4 regions of the Williamsia sp. Y712 genome follow, and region 1 is predicted to be linked to each of the others. Evidence: predicted binding sites of a transcription regulator. Region 1 holds the regulator's gene; each other region holds the start of a gene.
What was found. Region 1 encodes LexA, which represses DNA repair genes until DNA is damaged. Its sites were predicted from a motif close to CGAACANNTGTTCG; they were not measured.
Positions count from the first base shown of each region.

Region 2: the regulator LexA is predicted to act here: its motif matches at 3,907-3,920, upstream of AC1D75_RS26410 (HNH endonuclease signature motif containing protein).
Region 3: the regulator LexA is predicted to act here: its motif matches at 2,782-2,795, upstream of AC1D75_RS24230 (DUF222 domain-containing protein).
Region 4: the regulator LexA is predicted to act here: its motif matches at 3,986-3,999, upstream of AC1D75_RS20815 (HNH endonuclease signature motif containing protein).

Region 1 is NZ_JCAIUN010000002.1:683,670-689,470, forward strand. Features, by position in the region: gene hrpA (ATP-dependent RNA helicase HrpA) at 1-700, shown strand, start outside; gene nrdR (transcriptional regulator NrdR) at 706-1,155, opposite strand; gene AC1D75_RS18005 (LysM peptidoglycan-binding domain-containing protein) at 1,246-1,752, opposite strand; gene lexA (transcriptional repressor LexA) at 1,944-2,663, shown strand; gene AC1D75_RS18015 (acyl-CoA dehydrogenase family protein) at 2,766-3,908, opposite strand; gene hflX (GTPase HflX) at 4,001-5,590, opposite strand; gene dapF (diaminopimelate epimerase) at 5,636-5,801, opposite strand, start outside.
Region 2 is NZ_JCAIUN010000004.1:697,283-703,083, reverse strand. Features, by position in the region: gene AC1D75_RS26425 (FAD:protein FMN transferase) at 1-288, shown strand, start outside; gene AC1D75_RS26420 (oxidoreductase) at 285-1,805, shown strand; gene AC1D75_RS26415 (hypothetical protein) at 1,924-2,142, shown strand; gene AC1D75_RS26410 (HNH endonuclease signature motif containing protein) at 2,290-3,846, opposite strand; gene AC1D75_RS26405 (proline dehydrogenase family protein) at 4,041-5,000, opposite strand; gene pruA (L-glutamate gamma-semialdehyde dehydrogenase) at 4,997-5,801, opposite strand, start outside.
Region 3 is NZ_JCAIUN010000004.1:222,641-228,441, reverse strand. Features, by position in the region: gene AC1D75_RS24240 (error-prone DNA polymerase) at 1-2,421, shown strand, start outside; gene AC1D75_RS24235 (DUF167 domain-containing protein) at 2,475-2,705, shown strand; gene AC1D75_RS24230 (DUF222 domain-containing protein) at 2,903-3,988, shown strand; gene AC1D75_RS24225 (hypothetical protein) at 4,273-4,692, shown strand; gene AC1D75_RS24220 (tRNA (cytidine(34)-2'-O)-methyltransferase) at 4,701-5,165, opposite strand; gene AC1D75_RS24215 (pentapeptide repeat-containing protein) at 5,314-5,801, shown strand, end outside.
Region 4 is NZ_JCAIUN010000003.1:322,904-328,704, reverse strand. Features, by position in the region: gene AC1D75_RS20830 (MaoC/PaaZ C-terminal domain-containing protein) at 1-471, shown strand, start outside; gene AC1D75_RS20825 (hypothetical protein) at 494-619, opposite strand; gene AC1D75_RS20820 (MFS transporter) at 816-2,471, shown strand; gene AC1D75_RS20815 (HNH endonuclease signature motif containing protein) at 2,661-3,872, opposite strand; gene AC1D75_RS20810 (TetR/AcrR family transcriptional regulator) at 4,083-4,643, opposite strand; gene AC1D75_RS20805 (SDR family oxidoreductase) at 4,802-5,545, shown strand; gene AC1D75_RS20800 (AMP-binding protein) at 5,576-5,801, opposite strand, start outside.

The DNA of each region.
Region 1 (5,801 bases):
GCGCAGCGCGATGTACAACGCCCTGATCGGACTGCTTCTCAATGATGTGCCGGGCCTACGTCAGAACGCGACTTCTGCACTCGGGACCGCGGAGCGGCTGGCACTGAGCCAAAGCCCTTACCCCAGCGGTGAGGCATTGCTCACCGATTGCGTGCGGGCGGCGGTGATCGACCTGGTTCCCCCGCAGCCGGAGGTCTGGACCGCTGCCGACTACGCCGCGCTGAAAGGCCATGTCGCCGGGCAGGTCACGAGTCGGGCCACCACCAAATTGCGCCAAGCCGCGGCGATCTTGACCCGGGTGGCTCCGCTGCGTACCGCCATCGCGGCCAGCACGGTGACTGACGCTGCCGACGACGTGCGCGATCAACTCGCGGATCTTGTCTTCGACGGGTTCATCTCGGCCACCGGTGGCGAACACCTCCCCGAGATCCCGCGGTATCTGGATGCTGCCCTGGCCCGGCTGGAACAGCTGCCGGCCTCCGCTTCTCGGGACGCCGCGTCGATGGCAGCCATCGATCGCGTGGTGGCCGCATGGACAGACCATCTGCAGATGATCCCGCCGCAGCGGCGCGATGCGGTCAGCGAGGCCGCGGGCTGGATTGTCGAGGAATTGCGCGTCGGACTGTTTGCTCAACAGCTCCGAACCGCTTACCCGATCTCAGAAAAACGTGCCATCAAGGCGATCCGCGACTTGCGGTAGTGGCGCTAAGGCTTGCTCGACCGGAGGTCGTCGATTTCTTTCTGGAAATCATCCACCGAGTCGAATGACCGGTAGACGGAGGCGAATCGCAGGTATGCGACCTCATCGAGATCGCGAAGCGGGCCGAGGATAGCCAGACCGACCTCATTGGCCGGCACTTCCGCCGAGCCTGATGCCCGCACCGCTTCTTCCACCTGCTGCGCGAGATGCTGCAATTTGTCGTCGTCGACCGAACGGCCCTGGCAGGCCCGGCGGACGCCGCGCATGACCTTCTCACGACTGAACGGTTCAGTGACGCCCGTTCGCTTGACCACCGAGAGCACCGCGGTCTCCACCGTGGTGAAACGGCGTGCACACTGCGAACAGGCGCGGCGGCGACGGATGGCCTGACCCTCGTCCGCCACCCGCGAATCGATTACGCGGGTGTCCTCGTTCTTGCAAAACGGGCAATGCATGCACGATTCCTCGACGGTCGACGGCCTGGGCGGAGTGACCAGACACTGTGACTCCGAGGATACCGTCCGCGATCGCGGCCCCTCCACGGTCTACCTCGCGTAGACGGGGGTGACCAATGCCTGACCCACCGACAGTGCCGAGTTGTTCATGGCGTTGAGTTCCATGATCTTCGCAACCACGGCTTCGGTCGGCATCTCGGGTGCGATGCGGGAGGCGATGGCGCCCAACGACTCCCCCGATTGGACCCGGACGACCTCGGTTCCGACGCGGGCCGGATCGGCGGACTGTTGCATGACGCCGCCGAAGAAGGTCATGAACGCCACCACGAGCATCAGACCGACGCCGGTGACCGACGCAGCCGCCCAGGCGCGTCTGCGGGCGAAGACCATCTCGCGAGCGGTCGGTATCCGCCGCTCGGAATTACGCGAATCGGCACACGAGACGGCGACCCGGCGCTGCGCAGGCAGACGGCGACCGGCCGGGCGTGATGTGTCCGCGGGCCGTACCGGGCGCGTGGTGCGCGGGGCGGTACCGCTCTCGGAGTGGTGAACAGGCCGAGCTGTGGCCGGCCGGATGATGGTGGTGGCTGCAGTCATGGGGTTCAGTCCTCGATCATCGGTTTCGATCTCTATTCGATCACTCGTTCGATTGAAAGAGTGTTCGATTTGTACCACGGGCCTCCGACAAAGCGCCACGCCTGATCGAACAAATGTTTGAGACTTGTGACCATTTGCACTATCTTTGTCGACATGGACCCCGCCCGATACCGCATGAACTGGAGGACCTGATGGCCGATACAACCCAGCCCCCGACACCGGCGGACGGGGCCGCGACCACTGTTGTCGCCACCGAACCACTCGCCGAGGGCTCACTGACCCCCCGTCAGAAAGCAGTTCTCGAGGTCATCCGTACCTCGGTTCGCGAGCGCGGCTACCCGCCGAGCATCCGGGAGATCGGTGACGCCGTCGGTCTGACCTCAACGTCGTCGGTCGCCCACCAGCTCCGCACGCTCGAACGCAAGGGTTTCCTGCAGCGCGAGAACAACCGGCCTCGAGCGGTGAACATCCAGGACACCGACCTGAACCCGGCCACAGCGGCCGGGCAGGTTCAGACACCGGACGAATCCCTGCCGACACCGACGTTCGTCCCGGTCCTCGGCCGGATCGCGGCCGGCGGTCCGATCCTCGCCGAAGAAGCCGTCGAAGACGTCTTCCCGCTCCCCAAAGAGCTGGTCGGTGAAGGTTCACTGTTCCTGCTCAGGGTCGTCGGTGAATCGATGATCGACGCCGCGATCTGCGACGGTGACTGGGTGGTCGTACGCCAGCAGAATGTTGCCGACAACGGCGACATCGTTGCGGCGATGATCGACGGCGACGCCACGATCAAGACATTCAAGCGCACCAAGGACGCCGTGTGGCTGATGCCGCACAACCCGGTGTTCGATCCCATCCCGGGCAACGATGCCGTCATCCTGGGCAAGGTCGTCACAGTGATGCGCCGACTCTGAGCTCCGAGTCGTAGGCAGATCACTCTCAGAGCGATCAAAGGCGGGGTGTACCGGGATATCCCGGTACACCCCGCCTTTCGAGTTCAGGGGATCACGAAGTGATCAGACCCCGAGACTGCGTCCGATCACTTCCTTCATGATCTCGGTCGTGCCGCCGTAGATGGTCTGCACGCGAGAGTCGAGGAACGCCTTGGCGACCGAGTATTCACGCATGTATCCGTATCCGCCGTGCAGCTGCAGACACCGGTCGACCAGGTGCACCTGGTTCTCGGTGGCGTAATACTTGGCCATTGCGGCGTCCGGGACGGTCAGCTTCTTCTCGTTCAGCAGACCGATGCAGTGATCGACGAAGACACGCGTCGTCGTGGTCGAGGTGGCCAGTTCGGCCAGCAGGAACCGGGTGTTCTGGAAGTTTCCGATCGAGCGACCGAAGGCCTTGCGGTCCTTGGCGTACTGAACGGTGGTCTCCAGCACCTGCTCCATCGCCGCCGCGGCGACCACTGCGATCGACAGGCGTTCGCGGGGCAGGTTCTGCATCAGGTAGATGAAGCCGAGGCCTTCTTCACCGAGCAGGTTCTCGGCGGGCACGCGGACGTTGTCGAAGCTCAGTTCGGCTGTGTCCTGCGCCTTCATGCCGACCTTGTCGAGGTTGCGGCCGCGCTCGAAACCCTTCATGCCACGCTCGACGACCAGCAGGCTGAATCCCTTCGCGCCTGCCTCGGGGTCGGTGCGCGCGACCACGATCACCAGGTCGGCGTTGATGCCGTTGGTGATGAACGTCTTCGATCCGTTGAGCACCCAGTGGTCGCCGTCTTTCTTGGCGTTGGTCTTGATGCCCTGCAGATCCGAACCGGTTCCGGGCTCGGTCATGGCGATGGCGGTGATGAGCTCACCGGAGGTGAATCCCGGAAGCCAACGCGCCTTCTGCTCATCGTTGGTCAGCTCCAGCAGGTACGGCGCGATGACGTCGTTGTGCAGGGTGAATCCCAGGCCGCTGAACCCGCCCCGTGCGGACTCCTCGGAGACGATGGCCTGGTAGCGGAAGTCGTCGACTCCGCCGCCGCCGAACTCTTCGGGTGCGTCCACGGCCAGGAAGCCGTTCTTACCTGCTTCGATCCACACATCGCGATCGACGATGTTCTGCTCTTCCCAGCGGGCGTGGTGCGGCGCCACATGCTGTTCGAGGAAGCTTCGGTACGAATCGCGGTAGAGGAGGTGTTCAGGCTCGAAAATCGTACGTTCCATCAAGGTCTCCATAACGAGGTGTCAAAACGCGGATGTGCCAGTAACTGTAACTGGATTCTACATTTAGCCCAAGGGCCTGGAGGCCTGGATTTTCAGAACAAGTCAGATGCGGCGAACTCGGCCAGCTGGCTGGCAAGCGCAGAAGGCACGCTGGCGACGATCTCCGTGCCATCGGCGCCGTGCTCTTCGCGCGTCACATCTCCCTCGGCGTGGATGCGCGAGACCAGGTCACCCCGGGAGTACGGCACCCGGACGGTGACATGGACGTCATGTCGCGACACCGACTCCCGGACCCGCTCGAGCAGTTCCGGGATACCTTCGCCCGTGGCCGCCGAGATGAAGACCGCGTCGGGAAACAGACTCCGAAGCTGCGTCAGCACCGTCGGATCGGCGACGTCGATCTTGTTCACCACGAGAAGCTCCGGTGGTGCGGTCGCCTTCTCGTCCTGGATCACCTGATCGACGACCTTGCGCACCGCGCTGATCTGGTCCGTCGGAATCGGGTCCGACCCATCGACGATGTGCAACAGCAGGTCAGCGTCCGCGACCTCTTCCAAGGTCGAACGGAACGCCTCGACAAGCTGGGTGGGCAGGTGCCGGACAAATCCGACGGTGTCTGTGACCACGATTTCCCGACCGTCGTCGAGGGACATCTTCCGGGTTGTCGGGTCGAGGGTGGCGAACAGCGCATTTTGCACCAGCACACCCGATCCGGTCATCGCATTGATCAGACTGGACTTGCCCGCGTTCGTGTAACCGACGATCGTGACCGATGCGACAGCGGACTCTTTCCGCTTGGTGCGCTTGGTGTTTCGCGACGTCTTCATCTCACGGATCTCGCGGCGCAACTTCGCCATCCGCTCACGGATGCGGCGACGGTCCGTCTCGATCTTCGTCTCACCGGGGCCACGCAGACCCACGCCACCGTTGCTGCCCGCCCGGCCACCGGCCTGGCGGGACATCGATTCACCCCAGCCGCGAAGACGCGGCAGCATGTATTCCATCTGAGCCAGCGCGACCTGGGCTTTGCCCTCGCGCGACGTGGCGTGCTGGGCGAAGATGTCGAGGATCAGGGCGGTGCGGTCGATGACCTTGACCTTCACCACCTTCTCCAACGCGGTGAGCTGTGCGGGTGTCAGTTCACCGTCACAGATGACGGTGTCGGCGCCGGTGGCCTCGACGATGTCGCGAAGTTCATGAGCTTTGCCCGATCCGATGTAGGTGGCCGGATCCGGCTTGTCCCGACGTTGGATGAGACCTTCGAGCACCTCGGAGCCGGCGGTCTCGGCCAAGGCCTTCAGCTCGGCAAGACTCGATTCCGCCTGCGCGGTGGTGCTGCCCTGCAACCAGACACCGACCAGAACGACCCGCTCCAGTCGAAGCTGCCGGTATTCGACCTCGGTGACATCGGTGAGTTCGGTGGACAGGCCCGCAACGCGCCGCAACGAGGCCCGATCGTCGAGTTGCAGGTCGCCGAGCGTGGGCCCCTTGTGGAAGTTCGGCAGGTGGACCTCTGGGGCGCGGGGCTCACGAACCTTCGAGTCCGGAAAGTCCGAGTCCGGGCTATTCGAGTCTGGGCTGTTCGAGTCCGGGCCGTCAGAAGCGGGATCGTCAGAGTGGAAAGTATTCGGATCGGCTTCGTTCAAGTCGCCTTCGTTCGATTCAGGTTCGTGTTCAGTCATGAGGTCACCATGGTTACATTCGGACATGCGCACTGCATAACGGATTTAGCGCCACCCTGCGTTGAGCATCCCGGCTCCGACCAAGACCGAGGGCCCACGGAGTTCGTTGTCGGTCTCACCGACAGTGACGGTCACCGCGCCACCGGGAACGTTGACGACCACCGCACCGGTGCTCCGGCCGACCGACCGCAGAGCTGCGTTCGCAGCCGCA
Region 2 (5,801 bases), on a different contig from region 1:
GGCACCGTGGTGATCGAGGGCAACGCGATCTGCGGGTCGGCAAGCAATCGTCGGGCGTGGGCGGATTGGCATCACATCATCGATCCGACCACCTCCGCGCCCACCCGGGAAGTACTGGCCACGTGGGCCATCGCCGACGACGCGATGACCGCAGACGGGCTGTCGACCGCCCTGTTCTTCTGTCCTCCTCAGAAACTGTTAAGCCGCTATCGGTTTGACTATGTGGTGGTACGGGCGAACGGCACCGTGGAACATTCGCATGCGCGAGAACTGGAGTTGTTTCTGTGAGGTACCTACGGCTTGTCGACCGGCTCTCGATGTACCGGTTCGTGTTGCTGGCACTGGTGGTGCTGGCGGTCTACTCATTTGTCGTGGCCGCATCGGATGCCGACTTCCAGTACACCGCAACAGAGTTGGCCGGCTCGCTGGCGATTCTTGTGGTTGTCTGTGCCGCCGTGACATATATCTGTGCGGCGATCGTGCGGGTTCCACCCGGTAGTGAATCCTGGCTGATCACCGCATTGATCTTGTTCTTCATCTTCCCGGGCGTGACCGACTCGGATACCGCGTGGGGTCTGGTGCTGGCCGCGGCGATCGCGAGCGCATCGAAGTATGTGCTGGCGATCAGACGTCGGCACATCGTGAACCCAGCCGTGGTCGGTGCAGTGGTCAGCTACCTGTTCGCCTACTTCTCTGTCGGCTACTTCGCGTATCCGATCTGGTGGGTGGCAGCAGACGCCTTGCTGATCCCGATGATCGTGATCGGTCTGCTGGTCGTCTGGAAGCTTCGCGACTGGTGGATGTCCGGCATCTTCCTGCTGGCCTCGGTGATCACGATCGTCGCGGTCGCGCTCGACGACGGAACCCCGGTCGGCGACGCCCTCGACCTGGGATTCCAGTCGACACCACTGCTGTTCGTGGCAGCGATCATGCTCACCGAACCGCTGACATCACCGACCACCCGCCTCGCGCAGGGGATCTACGCGGCGGGAGTCGGGGTGCTCATGTACTGGGGGCAGACGTTCGAGATCACCTCCGACTACACGCTCGCCTTCGTTCCCGAGATGGCCCTGCTGGCGGGCAGCGTGTTCACGTTCGTTGTCGCCCGCAGGTGGCGACGTCCGGTGCTGACGATCAAGTCGGTGCAACCCATCGGTGTCGACACCTACGAGGTGCTCGCATCCCCCGGGGTGCGTTTCCGGTCCGGGCAGTGGGCGCAGGTCTCTGCTCCCACCTGGAATCCGACGCCCGACAAGCAGGGCACACGACGAGTGTTCTCGCTCGCCGGTGCGCCGGGGGAGCCGACCACTCGGTTCGGCTTCACCGCAGCAGGCAACGTCTCGGCATTCAAGAAGCGGCTGATCGACGGCGGTGGAACGGGCACGAAGCTGTACATCGACGAGGTGGGCGGGGACTTCACCCTTCCACGCAAACTTTCGGCGCCGGTTGTGTTCATCGCGGGCGGTATCGGAATCACGCCGTTCCGGTCGATGCTCGCCGACCTGTTGGACCGCGGCGGGGACCTCAAGCAGGTCTCGCTGATCTATGCGGCGAACGGTGACGATCGATTGGTGTACACCGATGTTCTCGACGCCGCCCGCGCGGCCGGTGCCACGGTGGTGACCGTGACCGGCGGACTGGTGGGTGCCAGCGACATTGCTGCCGTGGCACATCCCGGATCGCACTACTACCTGTCGGGTCCGCCGGCCATGCTCGACGCCATCAAGCCGATGCTGTTGCATGCTGAACCCGGACTGCGGTGGCAACCCTGGCGCGTGCACACCGACCGATTCATCGGCTACTGACGAGCACTTTTCGCAAGGGCGGGAACAAACCGCCGCCCCGGGTGCTCCTATCTTCGACCGCCGCACAGCGTGGCACCTTCCGAAGATTCGGTACCCGACACGAAAAGGACTCACCCTCATGGCAATCGAACAGTACGACACCAACGCCGACGGCTACTTCGACACCATCCTGACCGACACCAACGGCGACAACGTTGCCGACATCGTCGAATACGACACCAATGCCGACGGCTGGATCGACGAGGTCCAGACCGACTACGACTACGACGGTTACGTCGACGAGATTGCCATGGACACCGACTACGACGGCTACTACGACACCGTGATCGCCGCCTGAGTGCCATCGGACCTTCTTGACCGCGACCATAGCCGCACCTCCCGAAACCGCGTCACCTGAACGCAGGTGGCCCGGTTTCGGGTTGTCGGTCCGGTGCCGGACCGTGACCGGCCACCCTGGATTCCCGAAACGTGCCCGCCCTGGGTGTTATTCGATGTGTTCGAGGTTGTCGGATCCGGTTTGGGCTTCGCCACCACGATCTCGGGGCAGCTCTGCCGACTTTTCGGCCAACACCGCCTGGCGGTCGGCGAGGACTTTCTGCCACGCCGCTGCGAATGTGTCGTTGACGTGCTGGGCCCGGTTGACCCGCGGTGTGCGTTCCGGATCAACCGACGCCGGGGGTATCCACCCGACGCGGCCTTTGTCTGGGCCTTCGGTGATCATGATTGTCTGCCACTGACCGGGACCATCGCCGATGAGTTTGTGGTGCGACGGGCACGCTGATCCCATCATGTTGATGTCGGTCAGACCACCGTTGATCCATGCAAGCAGGTGATGGGCCTCGACCCAGGTCGCTGGATTGGTGCAGCCTGGATGCGAACAACCCCGATCCCGGACGAACAACGCGAGCCGCTGGCCTTTCTGCGCGGTCCGTTTGGTCCGGGCCAGATACAACACCTCCGCGGAGTGGTCGGCGAACACGGCCAAATATTTGTCGGACCGCGCTGCCAGGTGCAGGGCCTCTTTGACCGGAATATCCACTCCCGACGCCGTTCTCGCGATCCCCGCACAGTCGTCGAGCTGCGCTTTGGTCATCGTGATGATCAACTGCGCCGGCAAACCCCGATGCGACTTGCCGAGCAGGTTGCACTCCAAAATCGTTGTCAGGATCGCCTTCAGCGCATCGTGATGTTGTTGGCCCGTCGAACGGATATCCCGTTCGGCAGCAGCCTTGATCAGCTCTGCATCCTGTTTCGGATCATCGGAGGCCCCGGTCGGCGAGTTCGGGTCAGCCGGGTTGTTCATCCCCGGGGCAGCCCAGACATCCATCACGGTCTTGAACATCGCCAACGTTTCCGGATCCAGGGTGCCGGAGATCTTGGCCATCAGGTCTACCCCTTGATCACCCAGACTCACACTGCGTTTACGCGCCCGATCCGAATCGTCGGTCAGCTGGCCGTCGGGATCGACTCGGGCCAACACCGCACGGCCCGATGCGGCCAACTGGGTGGGGTCTTGGCCGACAGCTTCTTCGGTCATCCAATGATCGACCACGTCATACACGGCCGGATCAGCCGCTGACGGAATGTGTTTGCGCACATCCAGCATCACATCCATATGCGCGGCCCCGATCAACCCGTGAGCCCAGGCCTGTTCAGCGGCAGGGCACTTCGGCGTCAACTCCTCACCCTGCATCGTATGGAATCGCCCCACCGCCTCCAGACCCCGGATCCGGGAAGAGGTTTGCCCTTTCGTCAACCGCAACTCGCTACGCGTGAAACCGAACAACGACGAATACCCGGCTTCGGTAAACGATGACCGATCCGAAACCCGCAACAGGTGACGCACCCCGGTGAACTCGAGCTTACGAACTATCCGTTCATGCACCCGCACAAGCTCATTGAGCTCAACATCGGACATATCGGAATCGACGCACTCCGCGATATCGGCAACGAGCAACTCCAACTCGAGGTACTTACGCACCAACACCGGAACCGAAGAAGAACCAACCCCGACTTCATCAGATGGATCGTCAGTCATCATGCCCCCCAGCACATCTGATTGAATTCTTTCAACCAGAATACTCCGGAAAACACATCGTGTCGAATGTTTGTTCGAGTAAGGTGTTTGGCGTCGGCCGACGTGAACTCCTTGTGAGGCAACGTGTTGTGCGCGTCAGTCGCGTAACTCAACCCCCGTCAAGGCAACTGGTGTCACTGAGGTGTCACTGCGAAGGCTCAACTGCGGGAGACCAGCGCTCGTAGGAAGAACGTCAGGTTCTCGGGGCGCTCGGCCAAGCGGCGCATGAAGTAGCCGTACCACTGGGAGCCGAACGGAACGTAGACGCGGATCTGACGGCCCGCCTGGGCAAGTCGTTGCTGTTCGGAATCGCGGATGCCATAGAGCATCTGGTGTTCCCATTGCTCGGTGTCCCGACCGGCGGTGGTGGCCATTGCCTCAGCGGCCGCCACCATCGCGGGATCATGGCTGGCGACCATCGGATATCCGTCGCCGTCCATCAAGACCTGCAGGCAACGTAGGTAGGCCGCGTCGACGTCGTGCTTGTCCTGGAACGCCACCGCTGCTGGTTCGGCATATGCGCCCTTGCACAGCCGGATCCGCGACCCCGGTCCGGAAAATGCATGACAGTCGTCCTCACTGCGATGCAGATAGGCCTGCAGCACGGTACCGAGATCGGGGAAGTCGGACCGCAATTCGCGGACGATCCGCAGGGTCGAGTCGGTGGTGGTGTGATCTTCGGCGTCGATGGTCACCCACACGCCGGCCCGAGTGGCAGCCGATGCGATGCGGTGCGCATTCTCCAGCGCGATCTTCTCTCCGTGGCGGGGGAGTGCGCCGCCCAGCGCCGACAATTTCAACGACACCTCCATCGGATGACCAGATTGCGTGAGGTCAAGGCCTGCAAGCATGTCGATCAGTTGTAGATAGGCCCCGACGGTCGCTTCGGCCAACGTTTCGTCGGTGGTGTCCTCGCCGAGATAGTCGATGGAGATCATCCGGCCGGATGCCAGCAGTGATCGGCAGGCATCCATGGCATCATCGTGGGTTTCGCCCGGCACGAAGCGCTGCACAACATCTCGTGTCACGGGTAGGCGCCTGCTCAGGCGCTTGATCCGACCACTATGGCCGGCGGCAGTGATGATGCTGCGGGCTGCGGCAGCGGTGGCCGGCCTCACGGTCGATTGCCCGCGTCCTCGCGGGCGGTGTGCCCGGCAGCGTCGACTTCCATATGCGGATAGCCAGAAGTTGTTGCCGGAGTGAAGGTCTCCTTGATGGTCCGAGTCGAGGTCCAGCGCATCAGGTTTTGCTTGGATCCCGCCTTGTCGTTGGTTCCCGACGCGCGTCCGCCGCCGAAGGGCTGTTGTCCGACCACTGCGCCGGTGGGTTTGTCGTTGATGTAGAAATTGCCTGCGGCGTTGCGGAGCCCGGACAACGCGGCACCGACCGCGGCGCGATCATCGGCGATGACCGCGCCGGTGAGCGCGTAGCGAGCGGTCGAATCAACCTGCTGCAGAATCGAATCGAAGTTGTCGTCCGGATAGACATGGACCGACAGAATTGGCCCGAAGTACTCCGTACTGAAGGCTTCATCGGTCGGATCGTCACCGAGTAGTACCGTGGGCCGCACGAAGTAACCCTCGGAGTCGTCGTGGTCGCCACCGGCCGCGATCGTCAGCGTGGGTACCGATTTGGCCCGTTCGATGGCGGCGGATGATTTGTCGAAGGCGCGCTGGTCGATGACCGCACCGCCGAAGTTGGTCAGGTCTCGGACGTCGCCGTAGCTCAGGTTGTTTGCTTCGGCGAGGAAGTCGTCCCCCATGGTGTCCCACACCGACCGCGGGATATAGGCCCGTGATGCCGCCGAACACTTTTGACCCTGATATTCGAAGGTTCCCCTGATCAGGGCGGTCCGCAGGACATCGGGATCAGCTGAACTGTGTGCCAGTACAAAGTCTTTACCGCCGGTCTCTCCGACC
Region 3 (5,801 bases), on a different contig from region 1:
GAGATGGACGGGTGGCTCGGTCCACTCGGTGGCGCGCATCTGCGCAGCGGGGATGAGATGGCCCGGTTGCTCGCCGCACATCCGGAGTCCCTCGACAACGCCGTCATGCTGGCCAAAGACCTGGCATTCGGGCTGCATCTGATCGCGCCGCAGCTACCGCCTTTCGATGTGCCGCAAGGGTATACGGAGAGTTCGTGGTTGCGTGAGCTCACCGCACGTGGGGCATTGGAGCGATATGGCACCCCGCAGGAGCATCCCAAGGCGTACCAGCAGATCGAACACGAGCTGAACGTGATCGATTCACTGGGCTTCCCTGGCTACTTCCTGGTGGTACACGACATCGTCTCGTTCTGTCGTGCCAACGACATCCTGTGTCAGGGACGAGGTAGCGCCGCGAACTCGGCGGTCTGTTATGCCCTCGGTGTCACCGCGGTGGATGCGGTCAGCAACGGCTTGCTGTTCGAGCGGTTCTTGTCCCCGGCCAGGGACGGCCCACCGGACATCGATGTCGACATCGAATCGGATCGGCGTGAAGAGGCCATCCAGTACGTCTACCGGCGCTACGGCAGGCAGAACGCGGCCCAGGTGGCGAATGTGATCACCTACCGCGGTAAGTCGTCGGTGCGCGACATGGCTCGTGCCCTCGGATACTCGGTGGGTCAGCAGGATGCCTGGAGCAAACAGGTGCACCGGTATGGCGCTGCCCAATCGGCCGAGACCGACATCCCCGACGACGTGCTCGATCTGGCCGAGCAGATCAACGGCATGCCAAGGCATCTGGGCATCCACTCCGGTGGCATGGTCATCTGTGATCGGCCGATCGCCGACGTATGCCCAACCGAATGGGCGCGGATGCCCGGCCGCAGTGTGTTGCAGTGGGACAAAGATGATTGTGCCGCAATCGGTCTGGTGAAGTTCGACCTGCTGGGCCTGGGCATGCTCTCGGCCATCCACTACGCCATCGACTTCCTGGCCGAGCATCGCGACATCCACGTCGACCTGGCGAAGATCGATCTCACCGAAAAAGCGGTGTACGACATGCTCTGTCGCGCCGACACCGTCGGTGTGTTCCAGGTGGAGTCGCGGGCACAGATGGCCACCCTGCCGCGGCTCAAACCCCGAAAGTTCTACGACCTGGTGGTCGAGGTGGCACTGATCCGGCCGGGCCCGATCCAGGGTGGGTCTGTGCATCCCTACATTCGTCGTCGCAATGGTCTGGAAGAGCCGACCTGTGAGCATCCCTCGATGGAGCAGGCGCTCAAACGGACCCTCGGGGTACCGCTGTTCCAGGAACAACTCATGCAGTTGGCGGTCGATGTTGCCGGCTTCAGCGCCGCCGAGGCCGATCAGTTGCGACGGGCGATGGGGTCGAAACGATCACCAGAGAAGATGGATCGCCTGCGCAGCCGGTTCTACCAAGGCATGGAAGACCTGCACGGGATCACCGGGGAAGTGGCCGATCGCATCTTCGAGAAGATGGCTGCCTTTGCCAATTTCGGTTTCCCCGAGAGCCATTCGCAGAGTTTCGCCTCCCTGGTCTTCTATTCGTCGTGGCTCAAGCTGCATCACCCGGCGGCCTTCTGTGCGGCACTGCTGAAGGCACAGCCGATGGGTTTCTACTCACCGCAGTCGTTGGTCGCCGATGCCCGCAGGCATGGGGTCAGGGTGCACGGACCGGACATCAACGTCTCGCAGCCCCATGCGGACCTGGAGAACGGTGGCCTCGATGTCCGGCTCGGGCTGGGGTCGGTGCGCAACATCGGCATCGATCTGGCCGAGAAGATCGTGGCGCAGCGGGACGCCGGGGGACCGTTCAACGGTGCTGCGGACCTGTCCCGTCGCTGTGAGGTGAGCACCCGGCAACTGGAGTCGCTGGCCACGGCGGGGGCACTGGAGTGTTTCGGGACCAGCCGCCGCCAGGCGTTGTGGGATGCCGGGGCAGCCGCTGCGGAGAAGTCGGATCGGCTGGCGTTGCACGAGGTCAACGGATCACCCGCGCTGCCGGGTATGAGTGATGTGGAGATGGCCGCCTCGGATGTGTGGGCCACCGGCGTCAGCCCGGGAAGCTATCCCACCGAATTCATCCGGCCCCAGCTCAAAGAGCTCGGTGTGGTCGCGGCGGCCGATCTGTTGTCGGTGCCCGATGGTTCCCGGGTGCTGGTCGGGGGAGCGGTGACACATCGGCAGCGGCCGGCCACCGCCTCGGGGGTGACCTTTGTGAATCTCGAGGACGAAACCGGCATGGTCAACGTGGTCTGCTCGGTGGGTTTGTGGGCCAAATACCGCAAGTTGGCCCAGTCGTCGCCTGCTCTACTGATCCGGGGCCGGGTTCAGAACGCCGAGGGTGCGGTGACCGTGGTGGCAGAACGTATGCAGCGCATGGATCTTCGGGTCGCCAGCCGATCCCGGGATTGGGCCTGATCCGTCGAGTGTGCTGAAAACCGTCGTTGATCATGGCGTAATAACCTGAAGGCGTGGAAAAACTGGTGGTGGTCACGGTGAAGCCGAACAGTCGTAAGGGCCCGCTGATCGAAACCGACGACGCGGGTGCGCTCACGGTGTTCGTCCGGGAACCGGCCACCGAAGGCAAAGCCAATGCGGCTGTCGCGGCATTGCTGGCCAAGCACTTCGGTGTTGCAAAAAGCTGCGTGACGTTGACAGGTGGTGCCACTTCACGCGTTAAAAGATTCAAAATCGTTGGTTGAGTCGCCGCGCTGAGTTTCTTCGTATTGCTATCGAAAGATGTTGCAGCAAAACATAATTGGCGAGAATCTACCCTTGCGAACACGTGTTCGAACCGCTAGGCTGGGGTCAGTTGATCGCAGAGACCACTGACGAACAAATCCTCTTCCCAAGAGAATTATCAGCTTTCCTGTTGCTTCATGCCCGGAGGTGTTCTGTGGTGCGGCTTCTCGATATGGTTGATTCCCTGGTCGACTTGGTGCTACCCGACGATCCCCACGCGGCGCTCGGGATGACAAAAGATCTGATCACCCTACGCAACGCGACCGAGCATCAACTCATGGTGTGCGCCGCGGTGATCGACGAGTCCGGCATCGCTCGCACAGCCGGATCGACAACGGCAAAGTTGTTGCAGGCCAACGGTGCAGCCCCGGTCTCCGCATACCGCTGGTTACGCATCGGTGTCGGCATCGATGGCTTGGATCGGACTGCGGGTTATTCGAGGGACGGGTTTCTTGCATCCGAGCACGTCGATGCGGTGGTCAAAGGTGTCGCGCATGTGGTCGGCCGGTCCGCGGTTGCGGTCGCGGCCGAGGAGAAGGTTGAGTTCGAGCGGAAGTTGTTGAGTCAGGCAATTTCCGGGGCGACGCCGGCTGAGATCGGTGCGGCCGCCCGGTTGCTGGGGAACGAGATGGCGAAGGACACCGGGGGGCCACCACCGGCCGAAGACCGGTCCTTGAACAGTCTGGACTACGCGGTCCGTGAAGGTCGTTGTGTCGGGACGTTCGATGTGGATGCGGTGATCGGTGAAAAGTTGTTCTCCGCGTTGGACTTCTGGAGCAAGAAACGGCCGCAGCCTGACGGCTCGGACGATCCGCGCACACTCTCGCAACGACGCGCCGACGCCCTGCATCAACTGCTTGACTGCGGTGGTGGTGGGCAGACGCTGGTGTCGGCGCCGCGGACCGAGGTGATGGTCACCGTTCCCGCCGATCATCCCGAGGCTGCATCACTGCCGTGGATGGGTCCGATCACCGAGGCGACCGCGGCGATGTTGGCGTGTGATTCGTCGATCACCTCGATCACCCTGGACGGGCAGCAGGTGCCTGTTGATTTGAGTCCGCCGCAACGGCTGTTCAAGGGGTTGGTGCGCAACCGCACCTGCCACATGGCGGTTCACAACACCGACTGGGACGTGATCATGGGCTCCGACGGTCACCCGTGGCTGATCCCGCCCGCTGACATCGACCCACAGCGAAGACCGCTGCCTGCTTACAACAGGCGAACACTCACTCTCGCTGCCTGACTCTGACGCAACTGACTTCCCCTGTCGCACCCGGCTCCGGCCGGGACCGCGCGCGAACATCGACAACTTCATAGTGTGAAAGCGGTGGTGCTGCCGCCCGGACCTGGTCGATCCAGTCAGATCAACCGGGCCATGGCGGCAGCAGCCACCGCGGCCGGGGTTACGAGCCCCCGCCGGCGTGCGCTGCTGCTTGCGATGGCGGAACAGGTGGATTGGGCCCGGTGACGTCGGCCGCCGCGGGCACGGGTACCACCCGGCAGCCGGAAAGAGCCTAACCTCGGTATATGACCACGAGAAGCACGTATTCGAGCAATCTCGACAAACAAGCGTCGGGAGACGACCAGGCGAACGCCAAGCAGGTCATCGACTCCCACATCAAGGATCTGTGGGAACTGGAGGACGGTTGGAAAGGTGCCGGTTCGCTGGCACCGACGGCCGAGGCCAAGGCGTTCTTCGAGTCGTACTGGGACGGTCTGAGCAGTTCCTACTGGACCGAGTCCACACCGTCCGCCACCGTGGACGGTGGTTTGAGCATGCAATGGGCCCGCGACAAACGTGGTTACACCGCGGACATCCTGCCCGGTGGTGAACTACAGCTGACGGTCACAGAGGTCTCCCCGGCCGACAACGCCGAGCTCATGATCGCCGAGCCGACGACCGCCATGCTGCGCAGATTTGTCATGCGCGGCCTGCCCCTCGACTGACCGGGTGCTCAGACGGCGCCGGGGAATCCGTGTTGACGCCAGGCTTCGTAGATCACGATGCTCGCGGCGTTGGCCAGGTTGAGGGAGCGTCGTCCGGGCAGCATCGGGATGCGGACGGTCTCGGTGATGTGGGGGTCTGCCAAGACCTCGGCGGATAGTCCGGTGGGTTCCGGGCCGAACAGCAGGACGTCGCCGGGCTGATATTTGATGTCGGTGTAAAAGGTGTCCGCATGGGCGGTGAAGGCGTACACCCGCTTGGGTGCCAGTGCGCCCCACGCCGCCAGCAGATCGGAATGAACACTCACCGTCGCCATATCGTGGTAGTCGAGCCCGGCTCGTTTGACTTTGGGCTCGGACAGGTCGAAACCGAGTGGTTCGACCAGGTGGAGTTCACAACCGGTGTTGGCGGCCAGTCTGATCGCATTTCCGGTATTGGGTGGGATACATGGTTCGTGAAATAGCATTCTGAACACTCGCCAAGCTTGCCGTACCGGCGCATCGACCCCACCGATGGGTGTCGCAAAACGACCCGCCTTTGCAAAGACGAGCCACAAATAGTGGCTCGTCTTCGTATTTTCTGGCTCGTTTGGGTGGACGGGTGTGCCCGTGTAGACATGGGGCATGACTGATGTGGCGCAGGGTGAACAGTTCGACTATGCCGACTTCTCAGGGGAGACCTGGGAAGACCGGGAGTTTGTCAGCTGTAGCTTCGTCGAAGCCGACCTGAGTGAATTGTCCACTCGTGCAGTGACCTTCACTGATTGTGACTTCACCGGTGCCAACCTCGGATTCTCGAAACACTCCTCGAGCGCGTTCCGCAACTGCCACTTCGAACGCACACACCTGAACAAGGTCGAGATGAGGGACTGCAGTCTGCTGGGATCGGTCATCACCAACTCGCGGGTCCGGCCGATGAAGATCATCGACAGCGATCTCTCACTCACGTCCATCGGTGGCCTGGACCTCTCGGGTGTTGTCCTGCGGGGTTGCCGGATGCGGGAGGCGAACCTGTCGGATTCGAATCTCACCGGCGCCGACCTGGCCGGGTCGGACCTGTCGGGTGTCCGTGCGATCGGCACAAAACTCGGTGAGGCGAATCTGCGTGGTGC
Region 4 (5,801 bases), on a different contig from region 1:
CCCCTGTGGACCGCGCGTTCGTCGATCTTCGCCAAGGGCGAGGGCGGTTTCGGTGGCGAACGGGGTAATTCAGACAAAGTTGCCTATCCCGATCGCGAACCAGATCACGTCATCGAGGCAAAGACACTTCCGCAGCAGGCCTTGCTCTACCGGCTGTGCGGTGACCGCAATCCGCTGCATTCCGATCCGGAGTTCGCCGAGAAGTCGGGTTTCCCGAGACCGATCCTGCACGGACTGTGCACCTACGGGACGGTGTGCCGTGCTGTTGTGGACACACTGCTCGATGGAGACGTGGATCGAGTCGAACGGTTTGGCGCCAAGTTTGCCGGAGTCGTCTTTCCCGGAGAGACGCTACGAATCAGGGTGTGGGAGGACGGATCCCGCTTCCTCATCACGGCATCGGTCGCCGAACGTGATGACGCACCAGCGCTCGGAAATGTAGTGCTGACCACGTTTCGTCACCAGGACTGACGAAGCCCGGCCCGAACTTGGGTCAGGCGGCACTCATGAAGATGGCAACCAGGCCGACGAAAATTGCGGCCAAAGAGCCAAGCAGCGCGAGAAGCCGCCAGATACGCAGTTTGATAACCGGAGTTGTGTGGACATGCAGTGAGGTCATCAGATTCCCTCTCTTGTGAATATGGCCAGCCCGGCTGGGTCGGTCGTCACCAGCAACTTCAACAATTTCCGTTACCAGTGTGACTAATGTGACACACGGGACAGGTGATACTCGCGGTCGACACTGCTGCCAGTGATAACGATTACACAACGCGAACAGTTGCCTAGAACACGTTTCACTCGCCTAAATTGGATAAATGGACTCTTCCGGGGGCACCCCGACGCGCGACAAGCTTGGTTTCCGCGCGATTTGGCTCATCGTGGTCGCCTGCGCCGCACTGAGCCTGGTCATCGCCGCGATGGCTTCCCTCAACACCGCGATTCCCGAAATCGCCCCGGCCGTCGGAGCCACCTCCAATCAGGTGACCTGGCTGATCGACGGCTACACACTCACCATCGCCGCCCTCTTGCTTCCGGCCGGGGCCATCGGCGACCGATACGGGCGCCGTGAGGTACTGATCGGCGGGCTCATCGTCTTCACCATCGGCTCATTGCTCCCGATCTGGGTGTCCAACCCCGATCAGTTCATCGCCGCCCGCGCACTGACGGGCGTGGGCGCGGCGTTTGTCATGCCGGCGACGCTGTCAGTCATCACCGCCGGTGTACCCGAATCCAAACGCCATCTTGCCGTGAGTATCTGGGCCGGCGTTGGTGGATCCGGCGGCATTGCAGGCTTCTTCGTGACCGGCGTGCTTCTCGAGTTCTTCAGTTGGCACTCCATATTCGTCACATTCGGCATTTCTGCGGCCGTCACCGCGGTACTGGCCTGCACGATCCCGACATCCAAGGACTCGACCACGCACCGATTCGACTGGATCGGATCGATCACCTCGGCGTGCGGGATCGGCCTACTTGTCTATGGCCTCATCGAGGCACCGCATCGCGGCTGGCTCGACCCACTGTCGCTGCTGGCGCTGATCGGCGGTCTCCTGCTCATCGGGGCATTCTGGTTCTGGCAGCTCAAGAACCCGGAACCGCTGCTCGACGTACGTCTGTTCAACAACCGCGCATTCTCCGCCGGCACATTGAGCATCACGGTGCAGTTCCTTGTGGTCTTCGGGATCTTCCTGGTGCTACTGCAACAGCTGCAGCTGGTCTTCGGATACTCACCGCTCAAGGCCGCAGTCGCCCTGATGCCGATGGTCGGTCTGGTGATGGTGTTCTCGCTGATCGGAAACTGGCTCGCCACCCGAACGAGTTTGCGGACCATTCTGGTCTTCGGTATGGCCGCGATGGGCGTCGGTTCGATCTATCTCGGCGCGGTCAGCCTCGACAGCTATCAGACCATCGTCGTCGCAATGATCATCCTGGCAATCGGTTTGGGTATCGCCACGGCACCCTCGACCACCGCGATCATGGTCAACACACCCACCGACAATCAGGGCGTCGGGTCAGCGGTGAACGACACCGCCCGCGAGCTCGGTTCAGCGATCGGAATCGCTGTCGGCGGAAGCTTGTTGGCCGCCGGCTACACCCGGAACATCGAACCTGTCGCCGCGGACGCCGAGGCGTCGATGCAACAGTTGTCCACACAGCTCGAAGCCGCCGGGCAAACGGAGCGAGCGCAAGAAGCCGCGACCGCTGCCGAATCCATCAGCGAGCACATCACCAACACTCTTGCCGAAGCGCTTCAGGTGGCAGGCCAACTGTCCCCCGTCCAACCAGAGCTCGCCGCACGGATCAGCAAGGGCGCCATCGAGGCCTTCGAAGGACCGATGGGAACCTCATGCCTCGCCTTGGGCGGCGTATGCCTCGCAACGGCCATCGGCCTTGTCTTCCTCACGCCCAAACAGATCGACGACGGTGCGGCAGAGCGTGCCGCCGCCAAAGCCGAAGCGGGCATCAGAGACTGACGTCAGCAGAGGCGTTGCACCGCGTGGGAATGTCGGCGAACGTCCCCCGCTCGGTGCTGCAGCCCAGCTCGTCTGGACGGCAGCACCGCGCGTTTCACGCTATGGAGTTGTCAAAGATGCGTGCGCGGTCCCGACAAGATCTCGGGTGCGCTGGTGGTGGAGAGCTGGTGACAGTAGTGGAGTGTTGGGTCAGGCGGCGAGGGTGAGGGTTCGCCGGTTGTAGGCCGGCAGTGGTTTTCGCTGTGGGTCGGTGTCGGCGGGTGGGATCAGCCACGGGTGTCCGTCGGTGCCCATGATGACGTCCCAGTCGGTGTTGTGCACCGCCATATGGCAGGTGCGGCACAGCAGGCATCCGTTGTCGAGGGTGGTGAGGCCGCCGTCGACGAAGTGCACGATGTGGTGGCAGTCCGACCAACCGGCCTTGGCCCCACACTTGATGCAGCAGGTGTCGCGGATGATGATCGCTTTGCGGACCAAACCCTTGAACAGACGTTTCGGCGGACTCAGATCGACCGGGACTTCCTGTCCGTCCAGGGTGATCGAGGTGATCGACGAATCGCACGCCAACATTGCGGCGGTGGCTTCGGTGACCGGACCCATCCAGGGCAGCGAGGCAGCCTCGGGATGATCGGCGGGCACGGTCACCATCACCTCGGTCCGCGGCGCCGACACCAACGTCTGTCCACCACCACCGCAATCCAGAAGTTGGTGCAGCGCATCAGCTCGGCGTTGGGTGGGGCTTCGACTGTCATCCGAGCCATCCGATTCAGTGCGCGCTTTGGACCAGAAGTCCAACGCGGAGAACAACTTTTCCCCGATCACCGCATCAACATCGAACGTCCCGACACAGCGACCCTCGTGAACTTTGTATTCGAGACTGTTCAGCGACCGGTCCTCCGCCGGCGGCGGACCACCGGTATCCCGGGCCACCTCGTTACCCAGCGCGCGAGCCTCCGCGCCGATCTCAGCTGGCGCGGCTCCGGAAATGGCGTGGCTCAGCAGTTTCCGCTCAAAGCCAACCTGCTGTTCGGAAGTTATAGGAACCTCGGACCGGCCAACAATATGCGCAACCCCTTTGACCACCGCATCGACATGCTCGGACGACAAAAACCCGTCCCGTGAATACCCGGCAGTACGATCCAGACCGGCGAGGCCCGGACCGATGCGCAACCACCGATACGCCGATGCTGGTACCGCGCCATTGGCCTGCAACAACTTTGACGTGGTAGACCCCGCCTTACGGGCGATACCCGACTCGTCGATCACCGCGGCGCACACCGCGAGCTGATGCTCGGTGGCGTTGCGTAGGGTGATCAGATCCTTCGCCATGCCCAACGTGGCAGTTGGATCATCGGGTAAGACCAGGTCGACCAGATCGTCGACCATCTCGAGAAGTCGCATAGCACAGCACCTTCCAAGGAGAGAGCAAACCGGGGGGCGTCGACCGGAGTGTCTCTGCGGGGAAGGCGTCAGATACGTTGTGCTTGTGGTCGACTGACTCCACCATACCGAGTCGAACGCATGTTCGCAAGGTCGAAAGTGGTGTATCCGACTCCACCGCAACGTCTTTCGGTAGACAGACAAACAACTGACGAATGTGAGCCCGCGGAGTCAGTCGCTGTGCGCGGAGGGAGTGCCGATGCCGCGGAGAATATTGTCGACCAGAGCGTCCGCGAAGGCGGCGGTCAGCGGTTGCGCCGGGAGCAACAGCCGGTGGTAGGCCGCACCCCACAACTGGTCGACCACCACTTCGAGGTCGACATCATCGCGAACCTCACCCGCCTCCTGCGCCAGCCGAAGGCGGTCGACCGCGAGTTGGCGGCGCGGTCGCGTGTACGTCGTCTCGATCGTTGCGGCGAGTGCGCGATCCGATTGGGAAAGCCCCACCAACTCTGCGATCACGCGACCTCGAGGGGTGTCGACGAGCAGGTGGATGAAGGAATGCAACTGCGCCTTGAGGTCGCGGCCGAGGTCGCCAGTGTTCTGGAAACCCAGCTCCACCTCGACGGCGGAGAAGTACGCCTCGAGCGCGAGCGCCCCCGGCGACGGCCACCACTTGTACAAGGTCATCTTGCTGACGCCGGCATGAGTTGCGACCTTGTCGAAGGTCACGGCTTTGATTCCGCCGGTGAACAGCAGCTCCGTCGTCGCGGCAAGAACAGCCTGGTGCACGTCCGCTGCCGCGCGGCGCCCTCTTCCGGCGCGCAACTTGATGTCCTTCTCGGCGGGCAACCCGTCCGTCGTCAATGGCCTCACCCCTTGCCTCATATGTACAAGTAGTCTACATTTCAGTTTATGTACAACTAGTCCACTTATGGAGGGAGCTGGCCATGGTCAGCAACAATCACAATGCCCGTTCCGCGATCGTCTTCGGCGGCTCCGGCGGAATCGGAAAGGCGGTCGCCGAACGCCTCGCGGCCGACGGCAACAACGTGGTGGTCCACTACGCCGGACGGGCAGCGGCAGCCGAAGCGGTGGCCAACGGCATCACCGCAAGCGGCGGGACGGCCATCACTGCCGGCGGTGACGTTGCGGACGACACCCAGGTGGAGCGTGTTTTCGATCAGACCGCCGAGCAATTCGGTGGTGTCGACATCGTTGTCAACACTGCGGGCATCATGCTGCTCGCACCTGTCGCCGACATGAATCTCGACGACTTCGATCGAATGCATCGGACCAATGTCCGAGGGACGTTTGTCGTGTCCCAGCTCGCGGCCCAGAAACTGCGCCCGGGCGGCGCGCTGATCAACTTCTCCACCTCGATAACCCGTCTGCAACAACCGAATTACGCCGCGTATGCCGCAACGAAAGGAGCTGTCGAGGCGTTGACGCTGATACTCGCGCGCGAACTACGTGGGCGCGACATCACCGTCAACGTCGTCGCGCCGGGCCCAACCGCAACACCATTGTTCCTCGACGGCAAACCCAGCGAACTGATCGACCAGCTGGCAAGCGCCGCTCCACTGGAGCGACTGGGCGAGCCCGAGGACATCGCAGAAGTCGTCGCGTTCCTGGCAGGCCCGGGACGATGGGTCAACGGACAGACTTTGTACGCCAACGGCGGCATCGCCTGATCGCATGCGGCACAACGCCCCCGGGCTACCTCAGCTGCTCACCGCGCCCGAAACCGATGTGCCGAGTGCGGCGTCCTTGGCCCACCGGTAGTCAGCCTTACCGGCCGGGGTCCGTTTGATCTCGTCCACCAACACCAGTAGACGGGGAATCTTGTAACCCGCCAGCATCGTTCGGCAGTGTTCCTGGATTTCGTCGAGCGTCGGCGCGGTCTGGTCCGGGCGGACCGCAACCACGGCCGAGACCTTCTGCCCCATA